2 regions of the Streptomyces sp. M-16 genome follow, and region 1 is predicted to be linked to the other one. Evidence: riboswitches for the same ligand, from Rfam matches in the RefSeq annotation. Region 1 holds a riboswitch; the other holds the start of a gene.
What was found. A riboswitch is a leader RNA that binds a small molecule or an ion and turns the genes downstream of it on or off. The one in region 1 is predicted to bind glycine.
Positions count from the first base shown of each region.

Region 2: it holds a riboswitch for glycine, as region 1 does, so the genes downstream of both, gcvT (glycine cleavage system aminomethyltransferase GcvT) here and gcvP (aminomethyl-transferring glycine dehydrogenase) in region 1, are expected to answer to the same signal.

Region 1 covers NZ_JBFRER010000032.1:124,679-134,921, forward strand. Annotated here, with positions in the region: gene gcvP (aminomethyl-transferring glycine dehydrogenase) at 1-1,711, opposite strand, end outside; glycine riboswitch at 1,909-2,007, opposite strand; gene AB4039_RS17600 (PRC-barrel domain-containing protein) at 2,128-2,484, shown strand; gene AB4039_RS17605 (DNA polymerase IV) at 2,481-3,929, opposite strand; gene AB4039_RS17610 (MerR family transcriptional regulator) at 3,985-4,623, opposite strand; gene AB4039_RS17615 (bifunctional nuclease family protein) at 4,836-5,309, opposite strand; gene ftsR (transcriptional regulator FtsR) at 5,373-6,137, opposite strand; gene AB4039_RS17625 (FHA domain-containing protein) at 6,182-7,126, opposite strand; gene AB4039_RS17630 (DUF881 domain-containing protein) at 7,209-8,042, opposite strand; gene AB4039_RS17635 (small basic family protein) at 8,048-8,380, opposite strand; gene AB4039_RS17640 (DUF881 domain-containing protein) at 8,377-9,282, opposite strand; gene AB4039_RS17645 (mannose-1-phosphate guanyltransferase) at 9,403-10,243, opposite strand, start outside.
Region 2 covers NZ_JBFRER010000010.1:48,980-59,222, reverse strand. Annotated here, with positions in the region: gene AB4039_RS07565 (ABC transporter substrate-binding protein) at 1-1,525, opposite strand, end outside; gene AB4039_RS07560 (ABC transporter permease) at 1,567-2,559, opposite strand; gene AB4039_RS07555 (enhanced serine sensitivity protein SseB C-terminal domain-containing protein) at 3,218-3,958, opposite strand; gene AB4039_RS07550 (enhanced serine sensitivity protein SseB) at 4,015-4,749, opposite strand; gene AB4039_RS07545 (AAA family ATPase) at 5,026-5,682, opposite strand; glycine riboswitch at 5,854-5,957, shown strand; gene gcvT (glycine cleavage system aminomethyltransferase GcvT) at 6,139-7,254, shown strand; gene gcvH (glycine cleavage system protein GcvH) at 7,367-7,750, shown strand; gene glyA (serine hydroxymethyltransferase) at 7,768-9,024, shown strand; gene AB4039_RS07525 (APC family permease) at 9,177-10,243, shown strand, end outside.

The sequences.
Region 1 (10,243 bases):
TCGGCTGGATCGAGACCTTGTCGTATCCGGTGACCTCACAGAGACGTTCCTCCAGCTCGGTGATGAGCGTGAGGTAGCCCTCCGCCTGCTCCACCGGGGCGAACGGGTGCAGCTGACCGAATTCGGGCCAGGTCACCGGCTCCATCTCGGTGGTCGCGTTGAGCTTCATGGTGCAGGAGCCCAGCGGGATCATGCCGCGGTCCAGCGCGTAGTCCTTGTCCGCGAGCTTGCGCAGGTAGCGCAGCATCGCGGTCTCGGAGCGGTGCTGGTGGAAGACCGGGTGGCCGAGGTACGCGTCCGAGCGCAGCAGGCCCTCGGGCAGCGTGTCGGCGGTGGTCGCGTCCAGGGCCTCGATGTCCGCGCTGACGCCGAAGGCGGCCCAGACGGCGTCGAGGTCGGCGCGCAGGGTGGTCTCGTCGCACGAGACGGAGACGTGGTCGGCGTCGACCCGGAAGAGGTTGACCCCGCCCTCGCGGGCGGCGGCGACGACCTCGGCCGCCTTGCCGGGCACCCGGGCGGTGACGGTGTCGAAGAAGGAGCCGTGCACCAGCTCGACCCCGCCGGCCGTCAGGCCCGCGGCGAGGAGCGCGGCGTAGCGGTGGGTCCGGCGCGCGATCGTGCGCAGGCCGTCCGGACCGTGGTAGACGGCGTACATGCCGGCCATGACCGCGAGCAGCACCTGGGCGGTACAGATGTTGCTGGTGGCCTTCTCGCGGCGGATGTGCTGCTCGCGGGTCTGCAGGGCCAGGCGGTACGCCTTGTTGCCGTCCGCGTCCACGGAGACGCCGACGAGGCGGCCGGGCAGCGAGCGGGCGTGCTGCTGCTGGACGGCCATGTAACCGGCGTGCGGGCCGCCGAAGCCCATCGGGACGCCGAAGCGCTGGGTGGTACCGACGGCGATGTCGGCGCCCAGCTCGCCCGGGGAGGTGAGCAGGGTCAGGGCGAGCAGGTCGGCGGAGACGGTGACGATGGCACCGAGCCCGTGCGCCTGGTCGATGACCGGCTTGATCGCGCGGACGGCGCCGGAGGCGCCCGGGTACTGGAGCAGCACGCCGAAGACGCCGCGCTCGGCGATCTCGGCCGGGATGCCGTCGGACAGGTCGGCGACGACGACCTCGACCCCGATGGGCTCGGCGCGCGTCTCGATCACGGCGATGGTCTGCGGCAGCGCGTCGGCGTCGATCAGGAAGACCCCGCCCTTGACCTTGCCCACGCGGCGGGCCAGGGACATGGCCTCTGCGGCGGCGGTGCCCTCGTCGAGCAGGGAGGCACCGGAGGTCGGCAGGCCGGTCAGGTCGGCGACGACGGTCTGGAAGTTCAGCAGCGCTTCGAGGCGGCCCTGCGAGATCTCGGGCTGGTACGGGGTGTACGCCGTGTACCAGGCCGGGTTCTCCATGACGTTGCGCAGGATCACCGGGGGCGTGAAGGTGCCGTAGTAGCCGAGGCCGATCATCGACGACAGCACCTGGTTGCGGTCGGCCAGCGAGCGGAGCTCGGCCAGCACCTCGGCCTCGGTGCGCGCCTCGGGCAGGTTCAGCGCCTCGGCGGTCTTGATCACATCCGGTACCGCGGCGGCGGTGAGTTCGTCCAGGGAGCCGTAGCCCACCTGGGCGAGCATCTTCGCCTGCGCCTCGGCATCCGGGCCGATGTGACGCTGCTCGAAGGGGATGCCTCGCTCCAGCTGGGAGAGCGGAATGCGGTTGGCGGTCATGACGGAGGCCTCCTGGTCGTATGACCTGCGAGGGGCACCACGGCGCGGGCACCCGGACGGCCTCCCCCTCTGTCATCTCAACCTGAGAGCTTCACCGGGCCGCACGGGGATCGCCCCTGAGGTCCGGCTTTCACCGTCGGTGAGGAGGGGAACCGGTACTGCGTGCCCGGTACCCGCCCCTGCTTTCCAGAGTGGCCTCACCACGTGCGGTACGTATGCCTGAGAGATTCCGGGGAGGATTTGCTCCTTCGGCGCCTCCGTCGTACTCACTCGGAGGACTCTCCCGCACAGGGTCAACAGCCGATACCCAGCCTACCAGCGAGGATCTGGAGCCTTCCCGAGTGGCCCCCTCTTCAAATATGCACTTTCGTAGTCATTACCAATGACTTGTACCACTGCGACCGTATGGAGGGACCGTGCAGACCGACATCGATCCGCGCAGCCTGATCGGCCGCAAGGCGTTCGACCGCAACGGCGCCAAGATCGGCACCGTGGACGAGGTCTACCTCGACGACGCCACTGGCGTGCCCGAATGGGCCGCCGTCCGGACCGGCCTCTTCGGGCGGGACGCCTTCGTCCCCCTGGAGCCCAGCGAAGTGGTGGACGACACCCTGCGCGTGCCCTTCGAGCGTTCCTTGATCAGGGATGCACCCGATTTCGGTGTCGGGCGCCACCTGTCCCCCGAGCAGGAGCTCCAGCTCTACCACCACTACGGCCTGGACGTCTCCCTGCCGGCCGACTTCCACCGCCCGCCGCCCGACGAGCGGATCTAGGCCCCGTCGGCCGCCCCTTCCGCCCGCCCCACGAGGGGCAGCGGATCGGAGGACTCCAGCTCGGGATCGTCCATCCGGAAGGTGCGTACCCGCCCGGGCGGCGATCCGGGCCGCTCGAACCGTACGGTCACCCGCCCGACCCCGCTGCCCTGGACCCATCCGGGCCCGTACAGGGCGTGCCGTACGTCGCTCCCCGCCGGCCAGTACCGCGCGGCCGGGGCGTCCGGCCCGCCCGCCGCCTCCACGACGACCCCACCGGCCGCACCGGTCCCGTCGGCCCCGTCCGGCTCGCCCGCCGCTTCCTCCCCCTCCGGCACGACGCCCTGCGGGGCGGCGCCCTCCGCGACCGCACCGTCCTCCTCCGCCCCGGCGCCGAGCACTTGGGCGAAGAGGTCCTCCTGCGTGTAGTCCGCGAGCCCCGTCACCCCCACCCCCAGCAGCCGCACGCCTCCGGTGGTGTCCACGCCCTCCAGCAGCCGCGCCGCGGCCTCCCGGACCACCGAGGGGTCGTCGGTCGGCCCGCGCAGGGTCTCCGAACGGGTCAGCGTGGAGAAGTCGTAGCGGCGCACCTTCAGCACGATGGTCCGGCCCGAGTGCCCGGAGGACCGCAGGCGCCCCACGCACCGGTCCGCGAGCCGCTGCACCTCGAAGCGGATGCGGACCCGGTCGTGCAGGTCCACGTCGAAGGTGTCCTCCACCGAGACCGACTTCGCGTCCCGCTCGGCGACCACGGGGCGGTCGTCCAGCCCCAGCGCCATCCGGTACAGCCCGGCCCCGTGCGCCTTCCCCACCATCCGGACCAGCTCGTCCTCGCCGGCCTCGGCCAGCTCCCCCACCGTGGTGATCCCGGCCCGCCGCAGGTGCTCCCCGGTGGCCGGCCCCACCCCGGGCAGGGTCCGCACCGACATGGGCGCGAGCAGCTCCCGCTCGGTCCCGGGCTCGATCAGCAGCAGCCCGGCCGGCTTGGCCTCCTCGGAGGCCACCTTGGCCAGCATCTTCGACCCGGCCAGGCCCACCGATCCGCTGAGCCCCGTGGCGGCCTCGATGTCGGCCCGCAGCCGCTCCCCCGTGGCCCGGGCGCTCGCGGAGTCGAAGGCCGTGCCGCCCGCCTCCAGGTCGACGAAGGCCTCGTCCAGGCTGAGGGGCTCCACCAGCGGCGACAGCTCCCGCAGCAGGCCCATGACCAGGTCGCTGACCTCCCGGTAGAGACTGAAGCGCGGGATCAGGTAGGCGCCGTTCGGGCAGAGCCGACGGGCCTGGGCGGTCGGCATCGCCGAGTGCACCCCGAAGCGCCTGGCCTCGTAGGAGGCGGTCGCCACCACACCGCGCGGCCCGAGCCCCCCGACGATGACGGCCTTGCCCCGCAGGCTGGGCTTCGACGCCTGCTCGACCGAGGCGTAGAAGGCGTCCATGTCCAGGTGCAGGATGGTCGGCGCGGCTCTCACGGCACCGATGCTGCCCTACGCCACTGACAACGCGGCCACGGGCGCCCCGCGCCGCTCAGACGGCCCGGTTGCGGCGCGCCGCCAGCTCGTCGGCGGGGTTGTGGCCCACCAGGGTCTCCCCGGTGTCCACCCGCTCCCCGTGCAGCTGCGACAGCGCGTTCTCCACGTCCCGCCACACCACGCCGACGGCGATGCCGAAAACGCCCTGGCCGCCCTGGAGCAGGCTCACCACCTGGTCCGGGGAGGTGCACTCGTAGACGGTGGCACCGTCGCTCATCAGCGTCATGCGCTCCAGGTCGTGGAAACCCCGGTCGCGCAGGTGCTGGACGGCGGTGCGGATGCTCTGGAGCGCCACCCCGGTGTCCAGGAAGCGCTTGACGATCTTGAGGACGACCACGTCCCGGAAGCTGTAGAGGCGCTGCGTGCCCGACCCGTACGCGGGCCGCACGCTGGGCTCCACGAGCCCGGTCCGGGCCCAGTAGTCGAGCTGGCGGTAGGTGATCCCGGCGGCGGCGCACGCCGTCGGCCCCCGGTAGCCGACCTGCTCGGGCGCCGGAGCGTCGCTCACCGGTCCGACCGGCGTCGAAGCCGGCTGACGGTGCGCGGAACCCTGCGCGCCGCCGTGCATCGGGTACGGCCCACCGTCACTCCGTGCGGGGGTGCCCCCGGTCGTACCGTCGCCCGTGATCCTCACGCCGACCCTCCGTCCTTGACCTGCCACCTTGAAGGTAGGCAGTGACCAGGGGTGCGTCAACGATCGCCACACTCGGCACGCCGAGTGATAATCACCCTGAGAGTGGTTTCCCGTACCCCATTGCGGGGAAAGGCTACTCGAATGGGCTGAAAGTTCCCGGTGGTCGACGCGGCCCGCGTTTCGCCGCGGCCGCGCCCCTCACGCCCCGGCCCTCACTGCGGGCCGGTGCCGAAGTCCTCGGGTGAGATCTGGTCGAGGAACTCGCGGAACTTCTCCACCTCGTCCTCCTGCTCGTCGGGAATGGCGATTCCGGCATCGTCCAGGACGCCGTCACTGCCGTAGATCGGCGTTCCCGTGCGCAGGGCCAGCGCTATGGCGTCGGAAGGCCTCGCGCTCACCTCGACCCCGCTGGCGAAGACCAGTTCCGCGTAGAAGACGCCCTCCCGCAGATCCGTGATCCGGACCTCGGTGAGCTCCTCACCGACCGCCTCCAGCACGTCCTTGAACAGGTCGTGCGTCAGCGGCCGGGCAGGCGCCATGCCCTGCTGCGCGAAGGCAATGGCGGTCGCCTCCCCAGGACCGATCCAGATGGGGAGGTACCGGTCGCCTCCCACTTCACGCAGGAGCACGATCGGTTGGTTGGAGGGCATTTCCACCCGGACACCCACAACGTCGAGCTCGTTCACACAGCAACCCTAGGACCTGCTCGGCAGGTTTGGGTAGTCGGGGCCCCTTCCGGGGCCGTCCGGTCAGTGCGACCGCACCCCGAGGGCCGTCTGCACCAGGGCCTCGTGGAGCCGTACGGAGAGCCCCACGAGCTCCTTCATCGTGGCCTCGGCGTGCGCCCTGGTCTGCGGGTTGCGGTGCCGCCGCAGCGGTGCGACGAGCTGCTCCACCAGACCGGCCTCCCGGTCCGCGGCGGCCTTCATGGCCCGCAGGTGGCGGGGTTCCAGCCCGAAACGGCCGAGATCCGCGATCAGGCGGGCCACGGTGACCGCTTCGGCGTCGAACCCCCCGTCCGGCACCTCGGAGATGAGCCCGTACGACTCCCACTCGACGAGCTGCACCTCGTCCACCTCGGCGGCGGCGATCAGCTCCGCCCGGCCCACCCGGGCCACGGTGGGCCGCTCCCGGCCCACCTCCCCGTACAGGGCGACGGGACCGGCCGGGTCCACCGCCTCCCCGTGGGACGCGGGCCCGGGAATGCGGATCTGCTCGCCCCGGTCGAGCGCGTCGAGCTGTTCGCGGATGACCTTCAGCGGCAGGTAGTGGTCCCGCTGCAGGCGCAGGACGCGGCCGAGCCGCTCCACGTCACCCGTGCTGAACTTGCGGTATCCGGAAGGTGTGCGCTCGGGCTCCACGAGCCCCTCCGCCTCCAGGAAGCGGATCTTCGAAATCGTGACGTCGGGGAACTCGTCACGCAGCATGGTCAGCACCGTTCCGATGCTCACCAGCCGCCCGGCGGACCCGGCGGTGCCGCTCTTCGGGGCACCGCCGGTCGGGGTACGCAGCATGGGACCTTCCCTGGGGTCCCCCCGGACCACGTCCGGGGGAAGGGTCAGATGCCCCGCAGGCTCGCGTAGAAGACCAGCCGGTACTTGCCGATCTGGACCTCGTCGCCGTTGTGCAGGGCGACCGAGTCGATCGGCTCACGGTTGACGTACGTGCCGTTCAGGCTGCCCACGTCGGCGACGGTGAAGCCGCCCTCCTGGCCCCTGCGGAACTCGACATGCAGCCGGGAGACGGTCACGTCGTCCAGGAAGATGTCGCTCTGCGGGTGCCGGCCGGCCGTGGTCAGTTCGCCGTCCAGCAGGAAGCGGCTGCCCGAGTTGGGGCCGCGCCGCACGATCAGCAGGGCGGAACCGGGGGGCAGGGCCTCCACCGCGGCCTGGGCCTCGGGGGACAGCGAGGACGACACGTGCGCTTGTCCCGACACCTCGGCCTCGTAGGCCTCAAGGCCCGAGATCGAGATGGTGGACGTGGTCTCCGAAGCACGCTCCGGCGTCAGACCCGCCCGCAGCGGCGACCCGCAGTTCGAGCAGAAACGGCTCGCCGCATCGCTGCGGTGGCCACACCTGCTGCAAACCTGCTCGGCCGACATGGACGGCTCCTCGCGCCGCGGCTGCCCCGCGGAGGCATTGGTGGCATACGGGTCGGGGGCAAACCCTCCACCCGCACTTGAGGTTGATGGGTCACCGAAACCTATGCGTCCGGAACCGGCAGGGTCAACAGACGACGCGCCCTGCGCGCCCGAAATGTCACCCGGACCGGCCACCTCGTCGCGGAAGAGCGGCCGGTCGCCCTGTCCTTCGCCGTCACCGTGCCCCGCACGGTGACGCGCCGCGCCGCTTTCCTCGCGGTTCTTCTTGCCGAACAACTTCTCAAACAACTTCACGGGCGATTCCCCTTGAACGAAACAGACCCGCCCGTGGGGCAGGACGAACTCTGCATGCACACACCTGCCGACCCGGACATTCTCACAACGTCCGTAACCACCAGACAGTTTCCACCACGCACCGCGACTTCGGTGCGTCGACCCCCCGCAGGCATACGCCCACGTGAGCCTGTCCACATTCCGCCCCGCGTCACGACGATGACGACCGAGCGTAGTCAGGCTGCTTCGCAGCCCGCAAGGCATCCACAACGATCTTCGCCGACCGTGTGACGGCGACCGTGGCCTGCTCCTTCTCCATGGTCTGCACGACACCACCCGGGATGTTGAGCGCCGGCTCCAGATCCTGCGGTCTGCCGATCACCCTGAACTCGTAGGGCTGTGTGATCTTCTTACCGTCGATCGAGACCCCTCCGCCCTCGTCCGAGAAGTACGAGCCCGCGACGACGCGCACGCCGTTGATCTGGATCGCCTCGGCCCCGGCCGCCCTCAGCTCCTGAAGGGTGTCCAGAAGCTGGTCGGAGCGCACCTGGCCCTTGGTGTCGGTGATCCTCAATGTGATCCCCGGCCCCTGAGCAGCCACGGTACCGGCCAGGATGCCCAGTTGGCGCTCCTTCTCCACCGTCTGCCGCCGGGCCTCCTCGGCCTGGTTGGAGCTGCTCTCCAGCTCCTTGCGCTGGTCCTCCAGCTTCTGCTTCTCGTCCTCCAGGCGCTTGGTCCGCCCGTCCAGCTCGTCGAGGATCCGTACGAGGTCCTCCTGACGGGCGCCGCGCAGCGGCGCGCTGGAGTCGCTGTTGGACCGCACCTGGATCGCGAGCCCGAGCCCCAGCACGAACAGCAGCAACGCGACGATCAGTTGGGCCCGGCTGACCCGCGGCGGCCACAGACCGGCCGCCAGGCGCTGGCGCCCGCTCTCCTGCGGCTCCCCGGGCCCCGGACCGGACTGCGGAGCTTCCGCGCCGGCCTCGCCCTTCGGGGGGCGCTCGGGGACGTGGGGCTCCTCGGGCGGGGTGTTGTCGTTGCTCATCGGCCTCACGCCCGGAAGACGTGCCGGCGGATGGCCGCGGCGTTGGAGAAGATCCGGATGCCGAGGACGACGACCACACCCGTCGACAGCTGCGAGCCGACGCCCAGCTTGTCGCCGAGGAAGACGATCAGCGCGGCCACCACCACGTTCGAGAGGAACGACACCACGAAGACCTTGTCGACGAAGATCCCGTCCAGCATCGCGCGCAGGCCGCCGAACACCGCGTCCAGCGCCGCCACCACGGCGATCGGCAGATAAGGCTCCACCACGGCCGGCACTTCGGGCCGGACCAGAAGTCCGACCACCACTCCGGCCACGAGGCCCAGTACCGCGATCACGATGCACCCTTCTTCGGCTCTACTGCTGTGGCTGTGCGGACGGTCAGGCTCGACGCGGCCGGCAGCTTCACCTCGTCCACGGCGGACAGGGTGTAGCGGATCCCGTAGCTCTCCTGCAGGACGTGCAGGTACTGGCCGTCCACGGAATCCTGGAAGGTGGCGCCGAGCCGCTTCTTGTCCCCCACCGCGAGGATCTCGTAGGGCGGCACCAGAGGCCTGTTGTCGACCAGTATCGCGTCACCGGCCGCCCGGATCGCCGACAGTGACGTCAGCCGCTGGCCGTTGATCGAGACGGCTTCCGCCCCGGCCTGCCAGAGCCCGTTGACGATCCGCTGCATGTCCCGGTCACGGACCCGGCCGGTGTCCGAGAAGCCGGCGCTCTCCCGCGGGCCGCCACCGCCGCCCGACGAAGATCCCTTGGCGTCGTCCACCACCAGTTTGACGCCCGGACCGTGCGCTTCGGTTGCACCCGACAGCAGGGCCAGCAGCCGGGCCCGCTCCCCACCGGGCTGCTTGAGCACCGCGCCCTGCCGGTCCTCGACCTCGGTCCGCAGCCGCTCGACGTCCCGCTCCAGGCCGTTGGCGTGCGCGTCGGCCCGCTCGACCCGGTCGATCAGCTCCTGGCGCTCCTTGGCCAGCACCGGCGCCGCTATCCGCGCCTGGGCCGCACCGAGGGTGACGACCATCGCGGCCAGCACGAGCCCGGCGGCGAGCGCCAGCTTGGCCTTGAGGGTACGCGGCAGTCCTGCCGTGCCGTCCGCCTCGCGCCGGGCCGACGCCTCCGCATAACCCTCGTCGAGGCTGTTGTCCATCACGTGCGTCAGCAGCGACATGGACGCGTCCGGGCGCGCGGACGGCGTGGCCGGACTCCGGTTGGTGGGCGGCTGCGACATGCCGCACATCGTCGCATGTCGCCGCCGCCCACATCCAATGCGCCGTCCGGAGGGCCCGGACCGGGTGACTCCCCGTGCCCGCCCCGCCCCCGACCGCGCACCCGGCCGCCCTACGGGGCCGGTCTCCGGTCAGTGCTCCCCGGCGCCGTCCACGACCGCGCCCCACTCGTCGAGCAGGGCCTGCGCGGAAGCGTCGTCGGGACCTTCGGCCCACAGGTGGGTGACGGCCTCCGCCGGGTCCGGCAGCACCAGGGCCCACCGTCCGTCGGTCTCCACGACGCGCACGCCGTCCGTGGTGTCCACCTGCCGGTCGCCGGCCGCCTCCACGACCCGCCGCATGACGAGCCCCTTGGCCGCCCACGGCGTCGGCACGTCCCGCTTGAGCACGTGCGCCCGCGGAATGCGGGCATCGATCTGGCTCAGGGTGAGCTGGGTGCGCGCGACCAGTCCGATCAGCTGTACGAACGCCGCCGATCCGTCGAAGACGCTGCTGAACTCCGGGACGATGAACCCGCCCCGGCCGTCGCCGCCGAAGATCGTGGTCTCCTCACGGCCCACCCGCGTCAGATCGTCGGGCGAGGTCGTCGTCCACTCCACCTGCGTGCCGTGGTACGCGGCGACCTGCTCGGCGACCCGTGTGGTGGTCACCGGCAGCGCGACCTTGCCGCTGCGCTTCTCGGCGGCGACCAGGTCGAGCAGGACGAGCAGGGCCCGGTCGTCCTCGATGATCCGCCCGCGCTCGTCCACCAGCGAGATCCGCTCGCCCACCGGGTCGAAGCGCACGCCGAAGGCCGCCCGCGCCGAGGCCACGATCTCCCCGAGCCGCACCAGTCCGGCCCGCCGGGACTCCGCGGTCTCGGTCGGCCGCGACTCGTCGAGGCCGGGATTGATCGTCAGCGCGTCCACCCCGAGCCGGCCCAGCAGGCTGGGCAGCACGAGTCCGGCGCTGCCGTTGGAGGCGTCCACGACC
Region 2 (10,243 bases), on a different contig from region 1:
CGGTGTAGTTGTTGTTGCCGTTCGGCAGGATGAACGATCCGTCGACCAGCGGCTGCAGGAAGCCCGAGCCGGAGTTGTAGTCGGCGCCCCAGCCCATGACGATGATGCCGTAGTTCTTCTTCTTCACGTTCTCGGGCGAACCGATCGTGGAGGAGGAGAGCTTGCCGTCGTACTGGTCGATCGTCGCCTTGACGCCGATCTTGGCGAGCGCGGCCTGGAGGGACTCGGCGCTCTTGACCTCGGGGGCGCGGTTGTTGCGGACCGCGATGGTGGTCTCGAAGCCGTCGGGCTTGCCACAGGCCTTGAGCGCGGCCTTGGCCTTGTCCGTCTGCGGCTTGCCGGCCGTCAGGTTGAACGGGTCGTACTTCTTGTCCGAGCCGGGGATGCCGGGCGGCAGCATGTTCGCGCCGAGGTCACCGCTGGTCGGGCCACCGCGGGCGTTCTGCAGCGACTTCGGGTCGGCCGCGTAGATGACGGCCTTGCGGCACTCGATGTTGTCGAAGGGCGCGACCGTCTGCGGGAAGGCGAAGTAACGGATGTAGCCCGTGTAGGGGTTGTCCGCGTTCTTCTTGAGGTTCGTGTCCTTGAGGATCTTGTTCTTCGCGGCCTGCTGGACACCGGTGCCGTCGACGGCGAGATCGATGTCGCCGGAGAGCAGGCGCTGGTCCATGTCGTCCGGGTTGGTGGTGACCGTGAAGGTGACCTTGTCCGGCAGACCCTTGCGGATCGTGTCGGTGGCCGGGTCCCAGTTCTCGTTGCGGACGAAGGTCGCGCCCTTGCCGGAGGCGAAGGACTCCACCTTGTAAGGACCGGTGGAGACCGGCTTGTTGGTGTAAGAGGCGCCCTCGTCCTTGCCCGCCGGGACCGGCGAGGAGGACGGCATGGCCAGCAGGTACTTGAAGTCGGAGTTGGCGCTCGCCAGGTTGAAGACGATCGTGTGGTCGTCCGGCGTCTCGACGGACTTCAGGCCCATCTTGTTCGGGTCGGTGTCCTTGTAGGGACCCGGGTACTTCTGGCCCTGGTCGAGCAGGTCGATCAGGTACGTCGGACCGCCGGACAGCACGTCCTGCGCGAAGACGCGCTCGATGCCGTACTTGAAGTCCTTGGCGGTGATCGGCGAACCGTCGTCGAACTTCACGCCGTCCTTGATCTTGACGGTGTACGTCTTGCCGTCGTTGCTCAGGACGGGCTCGCCCGCGGCGAGGTCCGGGACCAGCTTGGTGCCGGCCGCGCCGGGCTTGCTGTCGTACGCGTACAGCTGGCGGATGTAGAGGCGCTGCAGGTTCCACACGAAGCCGTAGTAGGCGCGCGCCGGGTCGAGGAAGTCGACGTCCTGCGGGGACCAGAGCTTCAGCTCGCCGCCCTTGGCGTCGGAGGCGTTGACCACGGCGGCGGTGGCGCCGCTGTAGCCCTTGTCTCCCTTGTCATCGCTGTCGGCCTTCTTGTCGTTGCCACCGCACGCGGCGGTCAGCGACAGGGCGGCGATCACGGCGGTGATCGCGAGTGCCTGCTTTCTGCGGATCACGGTTGTCCAACCTCCATAGGTGGGTGAATCGAAGAAGCGGTTCAGCTGCCCTTGGGGTCGAGTGCGTCGCGCAGCCCGTCCCCGAAGAGGTTGAACGCCAGGACGGTGATGAAGATCGTGATACCCGGGACCACCATGTACATGGGGTCGTCCTGGTAGATGGGGACGGCGTCGGAGAGCATCTTTCCCCACGAGGCCGTGGGCGGCTTGACGCCGGCGCCCAGGAAGCTGAGGGCCGCTTCCGTCAGGATGTTGGTCGGAATGATCAGCGTCGAGTAGACGAGGATCGGCGCGATCAGGTTGGGCAGCAGCTCCTTGATCAGGATGTAGCCGCGGCCCGCGCCGAGGCTGCGTGCGGCCTCGACGTACTCGCGTTCACGCAGGGAGATCGTCTGGCCCCGGACGATGCGGCCGATGTACGGCCAGCCGAAGAAGCCGATGACGACGATCAGCACGCCCATCCGGACGCCCGAACCCTCGAATCCCCAGAGGGAGTTGGGGACCACGGAGACCAGGGCGATGGTGAACAGCAGCTGCGGGAAGGCCAGCAGCAGGTCCATCACGCGGCTGATGACGGCGTCGACCCAGCCGCCCAGGAAGCCGGCCAGGGCGCCGAGCAGGCTGCCCAGGACGACCGAGACGAAGGCCGCCAGGAAGGCGACGACCAGGGAGATGCGGGCGCCGTAGACGATCCGGCTGAACACGTCGCGACCGTTGGTCGGTTCGACGCCCAGCAGGAAGTCGGAGCTGATGCCGCCGAAGGAGCCGAGCGGCGTGCCCAGGTCCGGGTCGATCATGTCCTCGTGGAACTCGTTGGGATCGTGGCCCAGCAGGCCCACGATCAGCGGCGCGAAGACCGCCACCAGGATCAGGAGGATCACGACCACGCCGCCGGTCAGCGCGACCTTGTCGCGCTTGAGCCGCATCCAGGCGATGCGGCCGGGCGAGCGGCCTTCGATGGCCTTGGCAGGGACGTCGGCTACGGACACGGGTGCGGGCGTTTCCGCGCTCGTGTCGTGCAGTGGTGCCGTCATCGTGGTGGGGACCCCTCTCGGCCGACGGATGGCCGGCCCATGCCCGCCGCTGTGGCGGCGTTGGTGCGGAGTGGCGCTCGGAGTGCTCGGGACACGTGGAACGCGTGCGAAGTGCGGTGGGAGGTGCGAACTGCGGACTGCGGACTGCGGGTCATGCGAACTGCTGTGCGAATTGCTGTGCGGAGCGAGTGCGGTGCAGCAGAGGTGCGAGAAGTGCGGGAGGTGCCGTGTGAAACAACAAGCCAAATCCACGTGCCGAGCCGCGCCCTGGAGGACTGACCGGCTCTTGGGTGGGGAGTCTTCATCGGGCGCTCGACCAGCCGCCAGACCCGCAGATGAATGGATGCGCAACCGTGATCTGACGCCCCGGTTCCCGTTATCCGGACTCCGCTCACGGCTCAGCGGAGCAAGACCGTCCGTTCGGTACGCAAACGGACATCACGCCCAACAGGCAGGAGGAGTGCGTCAATTGGACGCCCAACAGGGGTGATATCCGGACAAGGAGAAAGCCGCCGGGAACCGTGGTTCCCGACGGCCGAAGGTCCGTCGAAGGTGCCCGTCCCAGGGTCCGGGCACACCCCCGCGACTCCCTGTAGACGGGTCGGCACGGGGCCGCGATCCGGCGCGGAGGACCGGGTCAAGTGGTTTTCCGCGCGGGTCAGTACGCCGCGGCCTGGCCCTCGCGGTCGTAGAACGGCCTGGTCTGCGCCCGCAGCCACATCGCCACCGGGTCGTGCTCGTCCGCCAGCGCGACCGTGCACACCGGCACGCCCTCGGGGACCGCCCCGACCGACTGGCGCATCATCTCGCGTACGGATTCCAGCGCGGGCGCGGAGGCGTCGTACAGATCGAGCCCCACCGCGAGGTAGGCCGTCCCGAGCGCGGGCTGGACCCACGCGCGGCGCAGCGACCTGACGGCCGGCGTGCGGTGCGCGTACTGGGTCAGCAGCCCGTAGAACTGCGGGAGCTCCAGGGCGGGCTCGGAGAGCCGCAGCGGGCCCGCGGGCATGCGGTCCAGGCCGGTGGCGACGCGGCGCAGGTCGGCCCACGGCACGCCGAGGCCGCCGCCCGGGGCGTGCGGGTTGACCCACAGCCCCCAGCGGTCGGGGTAGAGGGCGCGGGCGATGTCCCGGCCGGTGACGACCTCGTAGCCACGGTTCCAGCCGCTGGCGGCCAGCTCCTGCGGCGAGGTCACGCAGGGCGCGTACCCGAGGCCCTCGACCTCCATGCCGCCGTACTGGGCGTCCGGCGAGCCCGGTTGCCCCTGCCACAGCAGCATCCACAGCCTGCCCTCGGCGAGGGCGTGCAGGAATGACTCATAACTCTCATAGCGCCCGGGAGTCACCTGGCGCAGCATGTGCTCGACCTGCCCGGCCGCGGCCGTGCCTGACGCACTCACCCGGTACCCCTCTTCGTCCGCCCGTCGTCCACCCGTACCAACCAGCTTAAGCGGCGCTAGGGAAGGTAGAAGGGGCGTACGCGCTCACGAATCCAGTCCGTGACCGGGTCCTCGGCCGCCTCCAGGAGGATCAACTGCACGGGCCAGGGCGCGGGTACGCGGGCCAGGGCGCGGCCGAGGGCCTCCAGCGGGGCGTTCCGCGTCTCGGGATCCCATCCCACCAGCTGGACGCCGATGTAGAGCTGCGGGGGGCCGGCCTCGACGCTGGCGAGGCAGCGGTGCGCGGCGGTGACCACGCCCGTGGCGCGGAACTCCTCGGCGGCGGCGGCCAGGAAGTCGACGGGGTCCTCCTGCCAGTCGGGCTCGAAGAGCCGGACGCGGCCGCCGGTGGCGGGGCCGTCGAGCGGGGTCCGGCCGGCGCGGCACAGCTCGGCGACGGCGGCGGGGGGCAGCGGCACCCCGACGGCGCCCTCGGGGTTCACGGCGATGCCGAGCTGCGGCGGCAGGCCGCGGGCGAACTCGACGGCGGGGGCGATCGCGAAGTCCATGGCGGGGCCGGCGCCGTGACGGAACTGGGCCTCCGAGCTGTAGACGGGGACGTACGCCTCCCCGCCGATCAGCATCGTCGGGAGGTCGAGGGCGGCGTGGTCGGGACTGCCGCCGTGGGGCAGGGGCACCCAGAGCCGGCTGCGGCCGAGGGCCTCCAGGATCTGCGGTCCGGCGTCCGGCCGGCCGAGCGCCGCCCCGAGGACCTGTTCCAACTCGTTCGCCGGCCAGCCGCTGCCCTGCATGTACCCCTGCCTCCGTACGGTTGCGCCCCGATGTCGCCCCGAGGCTACCGCCCCACCCCGACCGCCCTTCGCGCGTCCCCACCCCCTGGCGCAGTCCGCACAGGGCTGCCGAGCCGAAGGGGCGCGCCGCGCTCCCGGGGTCCTCGCGCGGAAGAACGTGAGGAACGGGCGTTCTGAGCACGTGGACGCCGGGAGCACGGCATCGGCGCCCCGGAGTCGAGGCCGCCCTCAAAGGCCCTCAAAGGAAGGAGCAGTCCTCAGAAGAAGGAGCCGTCCTCAGAAGAACGAGATCCGCGCCACCGCCGCCGCCGCGCGGCGGTCCAGGATGACCGCGGAGTCGCATCCCGCCGGCAGGCGCCCGGCCTCGGCGTCCCGCAGCAGCCGCCCCACCGCACCCCGGTGCCGCGCGAAGGCGTACGCCGAGACCCGGCGCCCCCGCGCCGCCTGCCCGGAGCGGGCCTCCTCGGCCGTGGTGTCCAGCAGGAGCAGGTGCAGCGACCGGCCCCGCCGCCGGGCGGCGGCGGCGAGCATCCCCCGTACCCACACCTGGGTGCCGCAGTCGTGGACCACGACGGAGTCCCCGGTGCGCAGCCGCCGCCACAGCCCCCAGTAGTGCGCGGCCCGCACCAGTGGCCGGTACGCGGCGTACGGCAGCGCCCCCGGCATCCGGCGCTCCCAGCGCTCGCGGACGTCCTGGGAGTCGACGCCGCCGTCCTCGGCCGCCCGCTTGATCAGGGTGCTCTTGCCGCCGCCGGGCAGGCCGGACACCACCACGATGTCCCCGGCGGGGAATCCGAGCCGCCGCGGCCCGGCCACCGCCGCGCCGCGCAGGTCGCGGACCCGGGCGGCCGGCCGCGGCCGCGTACTGCGCTGGGCCGGGACCCCGTCCACCGTTCCCGTCGCCGCCAGCACTCCGAATCTCCGCACAGTGATCGTCTCCCCCCGAATCGGGTCGCCTGGACCCCGTGCCCACTGAGTGTAAAGAGACGGTAATCCGGTGGCCTCGGTTCCGGTCCGCCCGTTCTTCCAGGGCCCCACTGCCCGCTCCCGAGCGTCCCGTGCAATGATGTGCGCCATCTGGACACCAACTGCATACCGGCCGCTTGAATCCGCGCGGGAGAGTCCCGGCACGCCGTGAGGCCGTGCCCGGGCGCCGAAGGAGCAAGTACCTCCCTTGAATCTCTCAGGCCCCGTACCGCGTGGATGAGGCAGATCTGAAAAGCGAGCGACGACGTGTCCGTCCCCCGACGGCCGCCGCGCTCCACCCAAGGTGCAAGCCAGGGCGTCCCGCCGTGTCGCGGGAACTCTCGGCGAACCTCTCAGGTTCCGATGACAGATGGGGAGGATCGTCCTCGTCATGTCATGCCCTGGGACCCGGGAGCCACACCCATGAGCACTGCCCCCCGCCTGACCGCGCTCGACGCGCTGCACCGCTCGCTCGGTGCGACCATGACCGACTTCGCGGGCTGGGACATGCCGCTGCGCTATGCGAGTGAGCGCGACGAGCACAACGCCGTGCGGACCAAGGCCGGCCTGTTCGACCTGTCCCACATGGGCGAGATCACCCTGACCGGCCCCGAGGCCGTCAAGGTCCTGGACTACGCGCTGGTGGGCAACATCTCCACCGTCGGCGTCGGCCGCGCCCGCTACACGCACATCTGCCAGGAGGACGGCGGGATCCTGGACGACCTGATCGTCTACCGCCTGGGCGAGACCGAGTTCATGGTCGTCGCCAACGCCTCCAACGCCCAGGTCGTCCTGGACGCCCTCACCGAGCGTGCCGCCGGCTTCGACGCCGAGGTCCGCGACGACCGCGACGCCTACGCGCTGATCGCCGTCCAGGGTCCGGAGTCCCCCGGCATCCTCAAGTCGCTGACCGACGCCGACCTGGACGGCCTGAAGTACTACGCGGGCCTGCCGGGCACCGTCGCGGGCGTGCCCGCGCTGATCGCGCGTACGGGCTACACGGGCGAGGACGGCTTCGAGCTGTTCGTCTCCCCGGAGCACGCCGTGGCGCTGTGGCAGGCGCTGACCAAGGCGGGCGAGGGCGTCGGCCTGGTGCCGGCCGGGCTGTCCTGCCGCGACACGCTGCGCCTGGAGGCGGGCATGCCCCTGTACGGGCACGAGCTGACCACCTCCCTCACCCCCTTCGACGCGGGGCTGGGCCGGGTCGTGAAGTTCGAGAAGGAGGGGGACTTCGTCGGCCGCGCCGCGCTGGAAGCCGCCGCCGAGCGCGCCGCCACCAACCCGCCGCGCAAGCTGGTCGGCCTGATCGCCGAGGGCCGCCGCGTCCCGCGCGCCGGATTCCCGGTCGTCGCCGACGGACAGGTCATCGGCGAGGTCACCTCCGGCGCCCCGTCCCCGACGCTGGGCAAGCCGATCGCGATGGCCTACGTCGACGCGGCGCACGCCGCGCCCGGCACCTCCGGCGTAGGCGTGGACATTCGCGGTACGCATGAGGCGTACGAGGTCGTGGCTCTGCCGTTCTACAAGCGGCAGAAGTAGTCACCACCGCCGTACGGCCGGCCGTGCGGCGGTGTTCCGGCGCCCCGGCGCCCGTCTCGGTCCGCGAGACCACTGTTCACATCCACTCCCCCGCATCCAGGAGAATCAGGTCATGAGCAACCCCCAGCAGCTGCGTTACACCAAGGAGCACGAGTGGCTGTCGGACGCCGTGGACGGCGTCGCGACGGTCGGCATCACGGAGTTCGCGGCCAACGCGCTCGGTGACGTCGTCTACGCCCAGCTCCCCGCGGTCGGCGACACCGTCACCGAGGGCGAGACCTGTGGCGAGCTGGAGTCGACCAAGTCGGTCAGCGACCTGTACTCCCCCGTCTCCGGTGAGGTCGTCGAGGCCAACCAGGACGTCGTGGACGACCCGGCGCTCGTCAACACCGCCCCGTTCGAGGGTGGCTGGCTGTTCAAGGTGCGCCTCTCGGAGGAGCCGAAGGACGTGCTCTCCGCCGACGAGTACGCCGCGCTCACCCACTCCGACAACTGAGACCCCAGGGGATCCTGATGTCCGTTCTGAACACCCCCCTCCACGAGCTCGACCCGGACGTCGCCGCCGCCGTCGACGCGGAGCTCGCGCGCCAGCAGTCGACCCTGGAAATGATCGCGTCGGAGAACTTCGCTCCGGTCGCCGTCATGGAGGCCCAGGGCTCGGTCCTGACCAACAAGTACGCCGAGGGCTACCCCGGCCGCCGCTACTACGGCGGCTGCGAGCACGTCGACGTGGTCGAGCAGATCGCGATCGACCGCATCAAGGCGCTGTTCGGCGCCGAGGCCGCGAACGTCCAGCCGCACTCCGGTGCGCAGGCCAACGCCGCCGCGATGTTCGCGCTGCTGAAGCCGGGCGACACGATCATGGGCCTGAACCTGGCCCACGGCGGTCACCTGACCCACGGCATGAAGATCAACTTCTCCGGCAAGCTCTACAACGTGGTCCCGTACCACGTCGACGAGTCGGGCCAGGTCGACATGGCCGAGGTCGAGCGCCTCGCCAAGGAGTCCAAGCCGCAGCTGATCATCGCCGGCTGGTCCGCCTACCCGCGCCAGCTGGACTTCGCCGCCTTCCGCCGCATCGCGGACGAGGTCGGCGCGTACCTGATGGTCGACATGGCGCACTTCGCCGGCCTGGTCGCCGCGGGTCTGCACCCGAACCCGGTGCCGCACGCCCACGTGGTCACCACCACCACGCACAAGACCCTCGGCGGTCCGCGCGGTGGTGTCATCCTGTCGACGCAGGAGCTGGCCAAGAAGATCAACTCCGCGGTCTTCCCGGGCCAGCAGGGCGGCCCGCTGGAGCACGTGATCGCGGCCAAGGCGGTCTCCTTCAAGGTCGCGGCCTCGCCCGAGTTCAAGGAGCGCCAGGAGCGCACCCTGGAGGGCGCGAAGATCCTCGCCGCCCGCCTGGTCCAGGACGACGTCAAGGCCGTGGGCGTGGACGTCCTCACCGGCGGCACCGACGTGCACCTGGTCCTGGTCGACCTGCGCAACTCCGAGCTGGACGGACAGCAGGCCGAGGACCGCCTCCACGAGGTCGGCATCACGGTCAACCGCAACGCGATCCCGAACGACCCGCGGCCTCCGATGGTCACCTCGGGTCTGCGGATCGGCACGCCGGCGCTGGCCACCCGCGGTTTCGACGCCGAGGCCTTCACCGAGGTCGCCGAGATCATCGCGCAGGCGCTGAAGCCGTCGTACGACGCCGAGGACCTCAAGGCGCGCGTCTCCGCGCTCGCCGCGAAGTTCCCGCTGTACCCGTCGCTCTAACCAGCCGCGGTGGGGCCCGGCCGCGTTTCCGCGGGGTCGGGCCCCTTTCGTGACCAAAGTCCCTGGTGGATGCCACCTATCGCCTCTGAAACCTTTAAAAAACGGCACATAGGGTCGCAAAAAAGGCATCCCCCTCAGGACGGACACCCTCCATGGACATGAGCGCGGCGAACCGGAAGGGGCTCAGCCTCTTCTCGCTGATCATGATCGGCGTCGGCTCGATCTTCGGCTCCGGCTGGCTCTTCGGCGCCGGCACGGCCGCCCAGGTCGCGGGCCCGGCGGCGCTCGTCGCCTGGGTCATCGGCGCGGTGTTCATCGGCATGATCGCCATGACCTACGCCGAGGTGGGCGCGGCCTACCCGATCCCGGGCGGCATGGCCCGCTACGGCGCCCTCTCGCACGGCCCGGTGCTCGGCTTCATCACCGGCTGGGCGGTGTGGATCGCGGTCGCCTCGCTGATCCCCATCGAGTCGATCGCCGCGACGCAGTACATGTCCTCGTGGAGCTTCGGCTGGGCCGGGGACCTGGTGGACGCCGGGTCCCACGAGCTGACCGCCTTCGGCATGGCGGTGGCGCTCGCGCTGACCGTGCTGCTGTGGCTGTCCTGCTACTGGTCGGTCCAGCTCCTCGCGAAGATCAACACCGGGCTGACCCTGGTCAAGTTCGCCATCCCGGTCCTCGCCGTGATCGCCCTGGTCGCCTCGGGCTTCCACACCGAGAACTTCGGCGCCCACGGCGGCTTCGCCCCGAACGGCTGGACGGCCGTCCTGACCGCCGTCACCACCTCGGGCGTCGTCTTCGCCTTCAACGGCTTCCAGGCCGTGGTCAACCTCGGCGGGGCCGCCGAGAACCCCGGGCGGGCCATCCCGATCGCCCTGGTCGGAGCGCTCTCCCTGGGCCTGGTGATCTACCTGGCCCTGCAGACGGCCTTCCTGGGATCCGTACCGCCGGAGCACCTGACCCAGGCCGGCGGCTGGGCGGGCGTGAACTTCAACAGCCCCTTCGCCGAGCTCGCCAAGCTGCTGATGATCCACTGGGTGGTGGTGATGCTCCAGTTCGGCGCCTTCATCTCCCCCGCCGGCTCCAACATCGCCAACGTGGCCTCCGCCGCGTACATGGTGCAGAACCTCTCCGAGACGGGCTTCTTCCCCAAGCGGCTCAAGGAGACCCACCCGGTCTACGGCACCGCCCGCCCGGCGATGTGGACGAACCTGGGCTT